4 linked regions of the Pelodictyon luteolum DSM 273 genome follow. The protein of the gene in region 1 interacts with the protein of each later gene in a pairwise test. Links are inferred from orthologs where the notes say so. Each region holds a gene or a part of one and is shown in the gene's direction. Other genes may lie near its edges. The genes, in order: groL, PLUT_RS05515, PLUT_RS07710 and PLUT_RS02290.

What was found.
Region 2: the proteins of groL (region 1) and PLUT_RS05515 interact in binary tests that used the Escherichia coli proteins (3 or more experiments, as listed by UniProt). The link is inferred for Pelodictyon luteolum DSM 273 from one-to-one orthologs.
Region 3: the proteins of groL (region 1) and PLUT_RS07710 interact in binary tests that used the Escherichia coli proteins (3 or more experiments, as listed by UniProt). The link is inferred for Pelodictyon luteolum DSM 273 from one-to-one orthologs.
Region 4: the proteins of groL (region 1) and PLUT_RS02290 interact in binary tests that used the Escherichia coli proteins (3 or more experiments, as listed by UniProt). The link is inferred for Pelodictyon luteolum DSM 273 from one-to-one orthologs.

What each region holds. Positions count from the first base shown.
Region 1 is NC_007512.1:633,921-637,263, forward strand. Bases 1-2,876 are described here. They hold groL (chaperonin GroEL), read left to right. Parts: upstream 1-554; coding sequence 555-2,198; downstream 2,199-2,876. Other genes in these bases: PLUT_RS02805 (hypothetical protein), read right to left, coding at 1-63; groES (co-chaperone GroES), read left to right, coding at 220-507; queC (7-cyano-7-deazaguanine synthase QueC), read left to right, coding at 2,317-2,876. Outside these bases: more of queC, read left to right, coding at 2,877-3,000; PLUT_RS02825 (CPBP family intramembrane glutamic endopeptidase), read left to right, coding at 3,054-3,343.
Region 2 is NC_007512.1:1,205,989-1,209,355, forward strand. Bases 49-2,948 are described here. They hold PLUT_RS05515 (ABC transporter ATP-binding protein), read left to right. Parts: upstream 49-1,112; coding sequence 1,113-1,784; downstream 1,785-2,948. Other genes in these bases: PLUT_RS05505 (GNAT family N-acetyltransferase), read right to left, coding at 49-302; PLUT_RS05510 (TMEM165/GDT1 family protein), read left to right, coding at 434-1,129; PLUT_RS05520 (ABC transporter permease), read left to right, coding at 1,781-2,566; htpX (protease HtpX), read right to left, coding at 2,679-2,948. Also shown: more of PLUT_RS05505, read right to left, coding at 1-48; more of htpX, read right to left, coding at 2,949-3,367. UniProt on the Escherichia coli protein: Part of the ABC transporter complex FetAB, which is probably involved in iron export and enhances resistance to H(2)O(2)-mediated oxidative stress. Probably responsible for energy coupling to the transport system.
Region 3 is NC_007512.1:1,672,685-1,676,126, reverse strand. The notes cover bases 59-3,033. They hold PLUT_RS07710 (nucleotide exchange factor GrpE), read left to right. Parts: upstream 59-1,235; coding sequence 1,236-1,832; downstream 1,833-3,033. Other genes in these bases: dnaJ (molecular chaperone DnaJ), read left to right, coding at 1,889-3,033; hrcA (heat-inducible transcriptional repressor HrcA), read left to right, coding at 145-1,218. In the rest of the region: more of dnaJ, read left to right, coding at 3,034-3,037; PLUT_RS07700 (flavodoxin domain-containing protein), read right to left, coding at 3,123-3,442. UniProt on the Escherichia coli protein: Participates actively in the response to hyperosmotic and heat shock by preventing the aggregation of stress-denatured proteins, in association with DnaK and GrpE. It is the nucleotide exchange factor for DnaK and may function as a thermosensor.
Region 4 is NC_007512.1:517,241-520,692, reverse strand. The notes cover bases 247-3,231. They hold PLUT_RS02290 (ABC transporter ATP-binding protein), read left to right. Parts: upstream 247-1,364; coding sequence 1,365-2,099; downstream 2,100-3,231. Other genes in these bases: PLUT_RS02280 (serine hydrolase domain-containing protein), read left to right, coding at 3,027-3,231; PLUT_RS02285 (MlaD family protein), read left to right, coding at 2,120-2,998; PLUT_RS02295 (MlaE family ABC transporter permease), read left to right, coding at 566-1,360; PLUT_RS02300 (PHP domain-containing protein), read left to right, coding at 247-465. Also shown: more of PLUT_RS02300, read left to right, coding at 1-246; more of PLUT_RS02280, read left to right, coding at 3,232-3,452. UniProt on the Escherichia coli protein: Part of the ABC transporter complex MlaFEDB, which is involved in a phospholipid transport pathway that maintains lipid asymmetry in the outer membrane by retrograde trafficking of phospholipids from the outer membrane to the inner membrane.

The sequences.
Region 1 (3,343 bases):
TTCCATGGCGACCTTGCCGACGAGGCTTTGCAGCCGGCTCTCAATTTCTTCCTGCATATTCATGTCGATCTTTGTTGAAAACAGTTTGTATGGAGCGTGAATTTTTTTATACTGCAGTGTTCTGTTAGCACTCGGCGTTGTTGAGTGCTAACGCTGAACACAATAATTGCCTTACAATAGTATCGCACTATTAATCCAAAACCCAAACAAGAGAAGACAATGAACTTGAAACCGTTAGCTGATCGAGTTATTGTTAAGCCCGCACCCGCAGAAGAGAAGACCAAGGGCGGCCTGTACATTCCCGACACCGGGAAAGAAAAACCGATGTACGGCGAAGTCGTCGCCGTCGGAGCCGGCAAGATGTCCGACAGCGGACAGCTGCTCGCCATGCCGGTCAAAGCCGGCGACAAGGTGCTCTATGGCAAATATTCCGGCACCGAGGTCTCGGTCGAAGGTGAGGACTACCTGATCATGCGCGAGTCCGACATTTTCGCCATTCTCGCCTGAGAGCCATAAATAATTCTTACTAACCCTTACAGGAGGAACGCTTTACAATGACTGCTAAAGATATTCTCTTTGATGCCGACGCACGTGCCAAACTGAAAGTGGGCGTCGACAAGCTGGCCAACACCGTGAAAGTCACGCTCGGACCTGCCGGCCGCAATGTTCTTATCGACAAAAAATTCGGTGCACCGACCTCCACCAAGGACGGCGTTACCGTTGCCAAGGAAATTGAACTCGATGATGCCATCGAGAACATGGGTGCTCAGATGGTTCGCGAAGTGGCTTCCAAGACCAGCGATGTTGCCGGTGACGGTACCACCACCGCAACTGTCCTTGCACAGGCCATCTACCGTGAAGGCCTGAAGAACGTCGCCGCAGGCGCACGTCCGATCGACCTCAAGAGAGGCATCGACCGCGCTGTGAAAGAGGTTGTCGCCGAGCTCCGCAACATCAGCCGCAGCATCTCCGGTAAGAAAGAGATCGCACAGGTCGGCACCATTTCGGCCAACAACGATCCTGAAATCGGCGAGCTGATTGCAGAAGCCATGGACAAGGTCGGAAAAGACGGCGTCATCACCGTTGAAGAAGCAAAGGGCATGGAGACAGAGCTGAAGGTTGTCGAGGGCATGCAGTTCGACCGCGGCTACCTCTCTCCCTATTTCGTGACCAATTCCGAGACCATGGAGGCTGAGCTCGAAGACGCGCTGATCCTGATCCATGACAAGAAGATCGGCAACATGAAAGAGCTGCTTCCGATCCTCGAGAAGTCCGCTCAGTCCGGCAGGCCGCTGCTCATCATTGCTGAGGACATCGAAGGCGAAGCACTCGCGACACTCGTCGTCAACCGCCTCCGCGGCACCCTGAAAGTCTGCGCCGTGAAGGCTCCGGGCTTCGGCGACCGCCGCAAGGCAATGCTTGAGGACATCGCCATCCTCACCGGCGGTACCGTCATCTCCGAAGAGAAGGGCTACAAGCTCGAGAACGCCACCGTCAACTATCTCGGCCAGGCTGCCCGCATTACCGTCGACAAGGACAATACCACCATTGTCGAAGGCAAAGGCACTCAGGACGAGATCAAGGCACGCATCAACGAGATCAAGGGCCAGATCGACAAGTCGACTTCCGACTACGACACCGAGAAGCTGCAGGAGCGCCTTGCAAAACTCTCCGGCGGCGTTGCCGTCCTCAACATCGGTGCTTCCACCGAGGTCGAGATGAAGGAGAAGAAGGCCCGTGTTGAAGATGCGCTGCACGCAACCCGTGCCGCAGTGCAGGAAGGTATTGTCGTCGGCGGCGGTGTGGCTCTGATCCGTGCGATCAAGGGCCTTTCCAACGCAATCGCAGACAACGAGGACCAGAAGACCGGTATCGATATCATCCGCCGCGCACTTGAAGAACCCCTCCGCCAGATTGTTGCCAACACCGGCACCACCGATGGCGCGGTTGTCCTTGAGCGTGTGAAGCAGGGTGAAGGCGATTTCGGCTTCAACGCCCGCACTGAGCAGTACGAGGATCTTGTGGCGGCCGGCGTGGTCGATCCGACCAAGGTTACCCGCAGCGCGCTCGAGAATGCGGCATCTGTTGCCAGCATCCTTCTGACCACCGAAGCCTGCATCACCGACATCAAGGAAGACAAGTCCGACATGCCTGCAATGCCTCCGGGCGGCATGGGTGGAATGGGTGGCATGTACTGATCCCGTTTCTCTCATTCTCTCTTACAGAGGCCGTCTCAGCTGCAACGCTGAGACGGCCTCTTTTTTTTTGTACCTTCAAAGACAGGTTTCTTTCAACACCATAAGCATCACCATTACGATGAAAGCCGTTCTCCTTCTCAGCGGCGGGATGGACAGTCTCGTCACCACGGCAATTGCGCACCGCGAGGGGTACGAACTTGCCGCCATGCATGTCAACTACGGCCAGCGTACCTGGCAGAAGGAGCTGCAGTCGTTCCGCAGCATCGCAGATCATTATTCCATTACGGAGCGTCTGGAAGTCAATGCAGATTTCCTCGGCCGTATCGGTGGCTCTTCGCTGACCGATCACTCCATGCCGGTTGCCGGCGCCGATCTCCGGGGGTCGGGCATTCCTACCAGCTACGTTCCGTTCCGCAATGCCTGTTTCCTCTCCATGGCCGTCAGCTGGTCGGAGGTGATAGGGGCGGAGCGGCTCTTTATCGGGGCGGTGGAGGAGGACTCGTCGGGATACCCCGACTGCCGCCGTGTTTTCTACGATGCCTTCAACCGGGTGATCGAGCTCGGCACCAGGCCCGAAACCGGCATCACCATCCTTACCCCGCTCATCGCCATGCAGAAGGCGCAGATCGTCCGGAACGGCATGGAGCTCGGTGCGCCTTTCGAGCACAGCTGGTCATGCTACAGGAGTGAAGGCAGGGCATGCGGGGTCTGCGACAGCTGCGCCCGCAGGCTCAGGGCGTTCGAGCTTCAGGGGATCCGCGACCCGATTGATTATGAGGTCCGACCGCAGTATATTGACTGACCCTTACAGTAAAACATTTTCTGAAAATGACCCGATCCACATCCCCCAGAGGCATGTCCAGCTTACCCCTGGCGCTCGGCCTTGTCGTTTTGATCTGGCTGTCCGGCCTTGCCGGGCACTTCACACCGCTCCAGGAGTGGCCGGCGCTGGCACTGTATGTCATCGGCTCGATCGGCCTTGCCATTTTCCTCGGGCGGAATGGTGGCTGGGAGTCGATCTGGCTTTCAGGCGGCCAGCTCCGCCGTTCGCTTTTCTGGGGAGGGCTTGCCGGACTTGTCCTTTTCGTGATGGACATCACCAACACCGTTCTCTACTACAAAAACGGCGGAGCTCCGATGGTGGA
Region 2 (3,367 bases), 570 kb from region 1 along the record:
AGGAGAGCTCCGACGCCCTTTCTCCGCCAGCGGGGATCGACCACCATATCTTCGAGCAGTGCAACCTTTTTACCCTGAAACGTGCTTACGGTAGTGAGCAGGAGCACCATGCCGACGATCTCTCTTTCAATCTCGGCAACGAACACCCTGCCGGAATCAGGACGGGCGATGATCATCCGGAGCCCGTTCTCTTGGCGCAGGGGATCGGGAGAAAACTCTGTTTCCTCTGAAAAAAGTATTTCGAGCAGCCTCGTACAGGCCTCGATGTCTCCTTCTGCTGCGCTTCGGATCCGGGGTGTCATAATGGGGTGCTGTCCTGCATGGTTTACTCTGCCAATCGGGTGCCGGATAGAATATACTTCATGAATTTGTGTTATTTTCACCCGTTAAATCTAGACAATTCTATTCCATAATTTCCCGACCCCACTTTCAAATGGATGCGTTCTGGCTCTCTCTCGTCATGATATTTCTTGCCGAACTCGGCGACAAAACCCAGCTGGTCGCTCTCACGCTGGCAACCTGCTACAACACCTGGACGGTACTCTGGGGCATTTTCTGGGCCACGCTCCTCATCCACGTGTTTTCAGCCGGCATCGGCTGGTTCATGGGCGATCTTCTGCCGGTCGACTGGATCCGGTTCGGCGCAGGCGTGGCGTTTCTGGCATTCGGGTTCTGGACCCTTCGGGGCGACCATCTTGACGATGAGGACAGCGGTACCTGCCGACGCACCCTGAGCCCCTTCTGGCTGGTGTTCGCAACCTTCTTCATGGCCGAACTCGGCGACAAGACCATGCTCTCCACCGTAACGCTTGCCGCAACGGCCCCGTTCATACCGGTATGGCTCGGCTCAACGGTCGGTATGGTGCTCTCGGACGGTCTTGCCATCATACTCGGGCGTATGCTCGGCAAAAAGCTCCCGGAAAAAGCCGTCGGCATCGGAGCTGCCGTAATCTTCTTCCTTTTCGGCCTGTACAGCATGTATGAAGGAGGCGCTGCATTCCCGCTCTCAATATGGGCTGCGGCTCTCGGACTCACCGCCCTCATCGGCTGGCTGTTCCTTCGCCCCAAACCGGCCTCCAGATCCCGAAATCAAACCACCGGGGACGGCAGCGATGGCTCCAATCCTTGAAATCCGTGATCTCTCCTTCACCCATGAGGGCGCTCAATCGCCGATTTTCGAGCATCTCTCCCTCGCAGTGGAGGAGGGGAGCCATATCCTCCTGAAAGGGGCATCGGGCACCGGAAAATCGAGCCTGCTCCGCCTCATCTGCCGGCTTGCCGCCCCCACGTCCGGAACCATCCTGTACCGTGGGGAGCCCATCACCGGCATTGCCCCCCCGAAACTCAGAAGCGCCGTCGGCTACGTTGCCCAGATTCCCCGGATGATGGAAGGATCGGTAAAAGAGAACCTCCTCCTTCCCTTCACGTTCGCCGCCAACCATGGACTCAAGGCACCTGCAGAGGACGAACTCCGCCGGATGCTCAGTGATTTTTATCTTGACGACCTCAAGCTCACCCATCCCGCACTGAAACTCTCGACCGGCCAGCAGCAGCGACTTGCCCTTATGCGCACACTCCTGCTCAAGCCTGACCTTCTCCTGCTCGACGAGCCGACCTCTGCACTGGATGCCCTGAGCGCAAGCATGGTGTTTACCATAATGGAGCGGCTCAACACCCGTGAAAAGAAAACCCTCATTACCGTCACCCACAGCGACTATCGTCCTTCCGGTGCCCACGTTGAGCTGTATCTTCTCCGGAACCGCACCCTTACACGGCAGCCATGACCTCCATCATAGACATCTCCATCGGCCAGCTCCTGCTTGCGCTTGTCTTCATCCTCCTTGCGCAGATCTCCTCGTTCATCTTCCAGCTCGGCCTGCACCGGGACATCGCCATCGGCACCGTGCGTACTTTTGCGCAGCTGTTCCTCATGGGATACGTACTGACATATATCCTGCACTCCGACAATGTCTTTTTGATCACAGGGGTGTTCGTCGTCATGGTCTCCTCGGCCATCTTCATCATCAAGGGCCGGGTGAATGAAAAACAGGTTGCCTACCTTCTGCCGACCTTCATCACCATGCTGCTCAGTTATTTTGTGACCGCCGTGTTCGTCTCCGGCCTCATCATCGGAAGCTCGCCCTGGTGGGAGCCGCGCTACTTCATTCCGGCCGGCGGCATGGTCATCGGCAACTCCATGTCAGCGCTTGCCATCTCCATAGAGCGCTTTTTCAAGGACCTGCGACAGCAACGCGAACTGGTTGAAATGAAGCTCTGTCTCGGAGCCGGTTACCGGGAAGCGAGCGCCGAACAGTTCCGGGCTGCGGTGAAAGCCGGCATGATCCCCTCCATCAACGCCATGATGGGCGTAGGGCTGGTGTTCATCCCCGGCATGATGTCCGGCCAGATACTGGCGGGAGCCGATCCCTTGATCGCCATACGCTACCAGATCGTGGTCATGCTCATGCTGGTGGGGGCAACGGCGGTCAGCTCCGTTTCGGTGATGCTCCTCATCCGCAGGCGCTGTTTCGGCAGCGGTGAGGAGCTGCTCCTCACCCCGGAGTAACACACTGCCGTAACACCAAGCCCGAGAGATGCTGTTGCGGCGGGGCACAGAAAAAGCCCCGTCATACGGCACGGGGCTTTAAGGGTGCGGGAGAAGGCCGGGAGCAGGGGGCTCAGCGGGCTGATTCAAGTGCTGCGATCCGGGATTCAAGAGGGGGGTGGCTGCTGAAGAGCGCCATCATGCCGCCACCGGCAATGCCGCTAGCCGCCATCTCTTTAGGCAGTTTGCCGGCGTCAATGCTTCCGAGTGCACGCAGGGCCTCGATCATCGGACGGCGGTCGCCGATCAGGGCTGCGGCTCCGGCATCCGCCCGGAATTCACGCTTGCGCGAGAAGTACATGACAACGATGCTTGCAAGGATACCGAAAACGATTTCAAAGGCAATGCTGCTGATCCAGTAGCCGATGCCCGGGCTGCCGGACTCGTCTTCGTCCCTCCGGAGAAAGCTGTCGAGGGCGTAAGCAAAGACGCGCGCCAGAAAAATCACGAAGGTGTTGACGACACCCTGGATGAGGGTGAGGGTGACCATGTCGCCGTTCTGGATATGGGCCACCTCATGAGCCAGTACCGCTTCCACCTGTTTGCGGTCCATGCTGCGGAGAAGACCGCTCGAAACGGCAACAAGCGACTTCGAACGGCTCGGTCCGGTCGCGAACGCATTGGGAGCACCCTCGTAGATTGCTACTTCAGGCATTGCAAGGTCAGCTTTTTTGGAAAGCTGCCGGACCGTATTCAGCAGCCATGACTCGTCCTCGTTCGACGCGCGCAGGATGACCCGTGCCCCGGTGCTCCATTTTGCCA
Region 3 (3,442 bases), 1.0 Mb from region 1 along the record:
GCATTGTTTTTTCTTCACGGCAAACGGTTGGCTTCCCCCGTGCTTCCTCTGGCGGTGCGATGTTGTCGCGGCGGAGTGTTTTTCGTACATTCCCTTTTCTGTACGGGCAGCGTACTGTCAGGTATCAAAACAGGTAACAGTCAGATGGGTTCTCGTGAGTTGAACTTGCGGGAACGGCAGGTGCTGGGGATCATCATCCAGCTGTATGTGGTTACTGCCGCTCCTGTAGGCTCCAGGTACATAGCAAGGAATTACAGCCTCGGTCTTTCAGACGCCACGATACGCAATGTCATGGCTGATCTTGAGGCTGAAGGCTATATCAGCCAGCCCCATACGTCCGCAGGGCGGATTCCCACCGACCTCGGGTACCGCTACTACGTCGACCTCATCATGAAGGTGCAGCGCATCGACGAGGAGGAAAAGCGGCGGATGGAGTCGGATTTCGGTCCGATCAGCATGGAAGGAAGGGGGACCTCGGCCGAGGTCCTGGTATCTGCTGCGAAGGTTCTCGGGAGCATTTCGCGACAGCTCAGTGTCGTCCTTTCTCCGACCCTGTCGAATGCGGTTTTCGAGAAGCTCGACATGGTGCTTCTGAGTTCCACCAGGATGATGGTGGTGCTTTCCATCCAGTCGATGTTCGTCAAGACCATTGTCATGGAGCTGCAGCATGAACTGACGCGCCAGAAAGTCGACGAGGTCGTCGACCTGCTCAATGAACGGCTCTCGGGGTTGACACTTTCGGAAATCCGCCGTTCAATCACCCGCCGTCTGGCCGGCAGCAGCTGCGACACCAACCTGAAGGATCTTATCGTGCGCTCGGCAGACAGCCTGTTCGACGAGTCGCCCATTTTCGAGCGACTGTATATCTCGGGTGCGGAGTACATCGTGGAGCAACCGGAATTCAAGCAGCCGGAACGGGTACGGGAACTGATCACCATGATCGAAGACAAGTTCAGCGTTGCCCGCCTTGTCGAGGACATCGCGCCGAAGCAGGACCTCAAACGCACTGCCGGACATGACGTGTCGATCAGCATCGGGCGTGAGAACAGCGCACTGCAGGCTGAGGATTTGACCATCGTCTCAGCGCCATACTATGCAGGCAGCATGGTTGGAACGCTGGGGATACTGGGGCCGAAACGAATGGATTATGAACATGCCGTCCGTGTATTGAACTACATGGCGGACTGCCTGACAGCAACACTGTCGGATGTCAACTAAACACAATTTTCGATTCAATGATGAAAAAAGCAGAAGACCCATTGCAGGACAGGGAAGGAACGATACAGGAGCACACCGAAGGACAGGCAGGCACTGCTGCGGCGGACCAGTCGGCGGCAGTTGAAACGCCGGAATCGAGGATTGCCGGGCTTGAAAGAGAGGTGCAGGCAGAAAAAGAGCAGAACGGGAAGTTCCGCGATGAACTCCTTCGCCGTGCGGCCGAGTTCGAGAATTTCCGCAAGCAGAAAGAGCGCGAGGCCGTCATGGCTTCCCAGCGGGCGACGGACAACGTCCTGCGCGACCTGCTCACACTTGTCGACGATGTTGAGCGGGTGCTTGCCAATGTCCCCGAACCCGAAGAGATCCCGGCTGCGGCCAAGCCCTATATTGACGGCGTGGAGCTGTTGAAGAAAAACCTTGACCGCTGGCTCGAGTCGAAAGGGGTGAAGCCGATTGAAGCGATCGGAATGAAGCTCGATGTTGATTTCCACGAAGCCATTTCCCAGATCGAGCATCCCGATGCCGAACCGGAGACTATCGTCGAACAGTATCAGACAGGCTATCTCCTTGGTGACAGGGTACTGCGCCATGCGAAGGTCATCGTGGCCCGGTAACGGGATTTGGGCAGACAGAGAGCAATGAATCGAGACATAATTTTCCAGGTATTGAGATGAAAAGAGACTACTATGAGGTCCTTGGCGTAAGCCGCTCGGCAGACAAGGATGAAATAAAGAAGGCCTATCGGAAACTGGCCCTGAAATACCACCCCGACAAAAATCCAGACAACAAGGACGCCGAGGATCATTTCAAGGAGGTCAACGAGGCATATGAAGTACTGAGCAACGATGACAAGAGACGTCGTTACGACCAGTTCGGCCATGCCGGCGTCGGTTCTTCGGCAGCATCGGGCGGCGGTGGCGGCCAGTATGGCGGCGGAGCGGATTTCAGCGATATTTTCAGTGCATTCAACGACATGTTCGGTGGTGGTGGTGGCGGTTCACAGCGCAGGCGTGCTGCATCGGGGATTCCGGGTGTTGATCTGAAGATCCGTTTGAAGCTCACGCTCGAAGAGATTGCCAAGGGCGTTGAGAAGACAATCAAGATCAAAAAGCAGGTGCCCTGCAAGGAGTGCAACGGTTCGGGTTCAAAAACCGGAGCCACAGAGACCTGTCCCACCTGCCACGGTGCCGGAGAAGTCCGTCAGGCCTCAAAGACCATGTTCGGCCAGTTTGTCAACATCGCAGCCTGCCCGACCTGCGGCGGCGAGGGTCGGATCGTCAAGGACCGCTGCCCGTCATGCTACGGTGAGGGCATAAAGCAGGGTGAGGTGACGGTGAAGGTGAATGTGCCTGCCGGTGTGCAGGAGGGCAACTACCTCACCCTCCGCGGACAGGGTAATTCCGGACCGCGGGGCGGAGCTCCGGGCGACTTGATCGTGATGATCGAGGAGAAGCCGCATGAGCTCTTCGTACGCAACGGCGATGATGTCATCTACAGCCTTGCCGTCAGCTTCCCCGATCTCGTGCTTGGCACGAAGGTCGATGTCCCGACTCTGGAGGGCGCCGTAAAGCTTACCATCCCCGCCGGCACCCAGCCTGAAACCATGCTCCGCATTCCGGGTCATGGCATCGGCCATCTCCGGGGCTCGGGCAAGGGCGACCAGTATGTGAGGGTCAATGTGTATGTGCCCAAAGAGCTTACCCAACAGGATAAGGATCTTCTCCGCGACCTGCGCAAATCACCCTCGATCGCACCCGAGGCTCACAGTGCAGGGGGAGCGAAGAGCTTCTTTGAAAAAGCTCGCGACATCTTCGGCTGAACGTTTCCCGGGATGATGCACTTAAACGCAGGAAAGGCCGGATCATCCGGCCTTTCCTGCATTGTGGTGATCCGGCAGTGATTTCTTACATGCCGCCAAGGTCAGCTTTCGCTTCATTGAGGACTGCCGGGGTGATGGTGCTGTAGCCCATCTCTTCGGCATATTCTTCTACCCCGGTTTTGATGCGTCCGCGAAGGAACGAGGGCAGCCCGTTCAGTTCTTCTCTGGCCTCATCGCTCCAGTGCATCGACGTGTTTCGCTTTCGTGTGGCTTTTCTGTACGCCTCGGTCAGCTCGTCGACAAACTCTTTGATCACGGCAGGGTCCGAAAGCTGCTGCGGAGAGAAGATTTTTTCGGTGAGGATCTTGTTCGGCACCAGATGAATTTTCAGCTGGGGCATATAGA
Region 4 (3,452 bases), 120 kb from region 1 along the record:
CAGATTATTCTCAAGGCCCAGAACGGCAGCGTCGGCAGGCCGCATATCGCGGCGGTGCTGCAGGACGGAGGATATGTGAAAAGCTTCAGCGAAGCGTTCAGCAAGTACCTCGGAGCCCACAGCCCAGCCTACGTCAAAAGCATCGAAACGCATCCGGCGGAGGTCATACGGCTCATCAATGAAGCCGGGGGACTCTCTTTCCTTGCGCATCCGGCACAGAGCGCTCCCGACGAAATCCTCAAACAGCTGATTACCGTGGGGCTCGACGGCATTGAAATCGTACACCCCTCGCACGACAGCTACAAGCAGAACTATTACCGGGAAATCGCCAACGAGTACTTCATGCTCTTTTCGGGAGGATCGGACTACCACGGCCTCAAGGATCGGGATGATGACACGTTCGGCAGGGTGACGATTCCGGGTGACTGGGTGGAGAAAATGAAAAGCAGGCTGGTCAAGGCCTGAGGGACCCCTGATTGGTGAATTGCCCGATTTTTGCTATAATCCGGACTCATTTTACTGGCCTCACCGCTCCGGCGGTGCCTGCCGCATTGTACCTTTAGCCATGCCAGCAACCCACATACGGAACATGGGGCACCACCTGACCCTGCGGATCAAAGGGTTCTTCCTCACCATGCAGGACTTTTTCTTTTTTTCCGTGCGGGCGTTTGCCACCATGCCGAAAATCCGGCGCTACTGGCGGGACTTCCTCGACCAGGCGGCCATCTGCGGAGCAGACTCCATCCCCATCGTGCTCGTCAGCGCCATCTCCATCGGCTCTCTGCTTGCAATCGAAGTCGGCAACCTCCTCGAGGACTTCGGGGCCAAGACCATGCTCGGCCGCTCCACATCCATTTCCGTCATCCGCGAGCTCGGTCCCCTGCTTATGGGCCTCATGCTCTCCGCCCGGTTCGGTTCGCGTAATGGAGCAGAGCTCGGAGCAATGCAGATCTCAGAGCAGATCGATGCACTCAGGGCTTTCGGCACTGACCCCGTAGCCAAGCTCGTCATGCCGCGCCTTCTGGCCGCACTCATCATGTTCCTCCCGCTGACGGCCCTCTCAGACTTTGCCGGCCTGTACAGCGCGGCCTATATGGCCGAACACTACCATCACCTTGACCCCGGCATTTTCTGGAACTCGGTATACCCGCGGCTCGCCTTGAAGGATTTCGTCGTCGGCTTCGCAAAAGCTCCGGTGTTCGCCGTCATCATCACCCTCGTCAGCAGCTTCAACGGGTTTTCAGCCAGCGGAGGAACCTCCGGCGTCGGCCGTTCCACCATCAAGGGAATCGTTGTTTCATCGGGACTGGTACTGATCGCCAATTTCTATGTTTCAAAGATCGTCCTGGAAAACATGTAACGGCATGATTGAACTACGCAATATCAGCTTGAAATACGGTGAAAAGGAGATCCTGAAAAACGTCTCCCTCACCATTGAAGACAACACCATCAAGGCGATCCTCGGACCGAGCGGCGTCGGCAAGAGCACCATTCTGAAACTGATGCTCGGACTGATAAAGCCAACCTCCGGCCAGGTGTTTGTCGACGGCACGGATATTTCCGCAATGAAGGAGTCGGAACTCTATCCGATCCGGAGGAAAATGGGCATGGTGTTCCAGGGCAACGCCCTCTTCGACTCGATGAGCATCAGCCAGAACCTCGGATTCTTCCTCCGTGAAAACCTCAACCTCCCAGAAAAGGAGGTTCAGGAAAGGGTAACCGAACAGATCCAGTTCGCAGGGCTTGAGGGCTACGAAGAACAGCTTCCCGAAAGCCTAAGCGGCGGCATGCGCAAGCGGGTTGCCATCGGCCGGGCGCTGATATTCAGACCTCACATGATCCTCTTCGACGAGCCGACAGCGGGGCTTGATCCCGTCAGCTCGAAAAAGATCCTGACGCTTATCAGCTCCCTTCGACACCACAACAACCTCGGGGCGGTGATCGTCACCCACATCATCGATGACGTTTTCAATGTCGCCGACTGCGTGGCGGTACTCTATCAGGGCGGCATTATTTTTGACGATGCCACCAGCAAACTGCACGGATCGGACCATCCATTCATCCGATCCATCCTCTCCGACAAAATTCTTGAACTGTAACACCAAACGAACAAGCGGGCATGAGAAATCCCAACGCACTGAAATGGAGCGACCTGAAGACCGGCATTTTTTTCATCTTCGGCATAGGCTTTGCCGCCTATCTCGGGCTGGTCATCGGAAAAAACAGCAGCCTGTTCACCGGAGTGACCACCGTAAAGGTGCTGGCTGGAAACATGCAGGGTCTGACTGAAAACAATTTCGTGTCGGTATCGGGCAAGAAAGTCGGAACCGTCTCGAAGATGGAGTTCACCAGCCAGAATGACTCGCTTCTCGTGGTAGCCGATCTCAGGATCCGAAACGAATACGCAAACCTCGTCACCAAGGACTCCAAGGCGACCATACGCTCGCTCGGCGTGCTTGGCGACAAGTACGTGGACATCATGACCGGAAAAGGCGAACCGGTCCAGGACGGCGACTTCATCGCACTTGACGCCAACGACGGCATGGCGGGGCTGACCACAGGAGCATCAAAGGCACTGGAGAACATCAACACCCTTCTCGAACAGCTCCAGAGCGGAAAGGGCGTTGCCGGCAGATTGATTTCCGATGAGAAAATGGGCAGTGAACTTGTCGCTACCATCAGCAGCCTCCGCAGTACAGCCGACGAGCTTGCAACCGTCTCACGCAAAGCCTCGAGCGGCAACGGCCTGCTGCCGAAACTCATCAACGACCCGAAGCTGGCAGACAACACCACCGATGCAATCGCAAAGATCCAGCACGCGGCCGCCACCACCGACTCCCTGATGACTGCCATCAACAGCGGCGAAGGCACCCTCGGCCAGCTGCGCCGGAACCCGGAACTCTACGACAACCTGACCAAGGCACTCTCATCGCTCGATACCCTCATGGTGGACCTCAAAAAACGGCCCGAACGGTATGTCCGCTTCACGCTTTTTTAGGCCAGTAACACTCGCCTTTCTTCTTTTCATGACATTCGGCCCTGCAGCGTTTCCGCTCCGGGCCGAAGAGTTTGATTTCACTCCTGTACGGCGACTTATGCAGGAGGGGGTCGATGAAAACGTCTTTCCAGGAGCCTCCATCGCCGTCATCTACCGAGGCAACACAATCTTCCATGAAGCCTTCGGAACCATCGGATGCGGACTCAGCCCCAAGCCAGCCTATTCTTCCACCGTCTACGACATTGCATCCCTGACAAAAGCTGTCGCCACGACTGCCGCCATCATGCAGCTCGTTGAGCGCGACTCGCTCAAGCTCGACCAATCTGCAGCCGGATACTTCCCGCCATTCGGCCGGAACGGCAAGAACGACATCACCATCCGCCAGCTCCTCAACCACACCTCCGGACTGCGGCCGCATGCATGGTATATCAAAACCTGCTCCACCCCGCAGGAA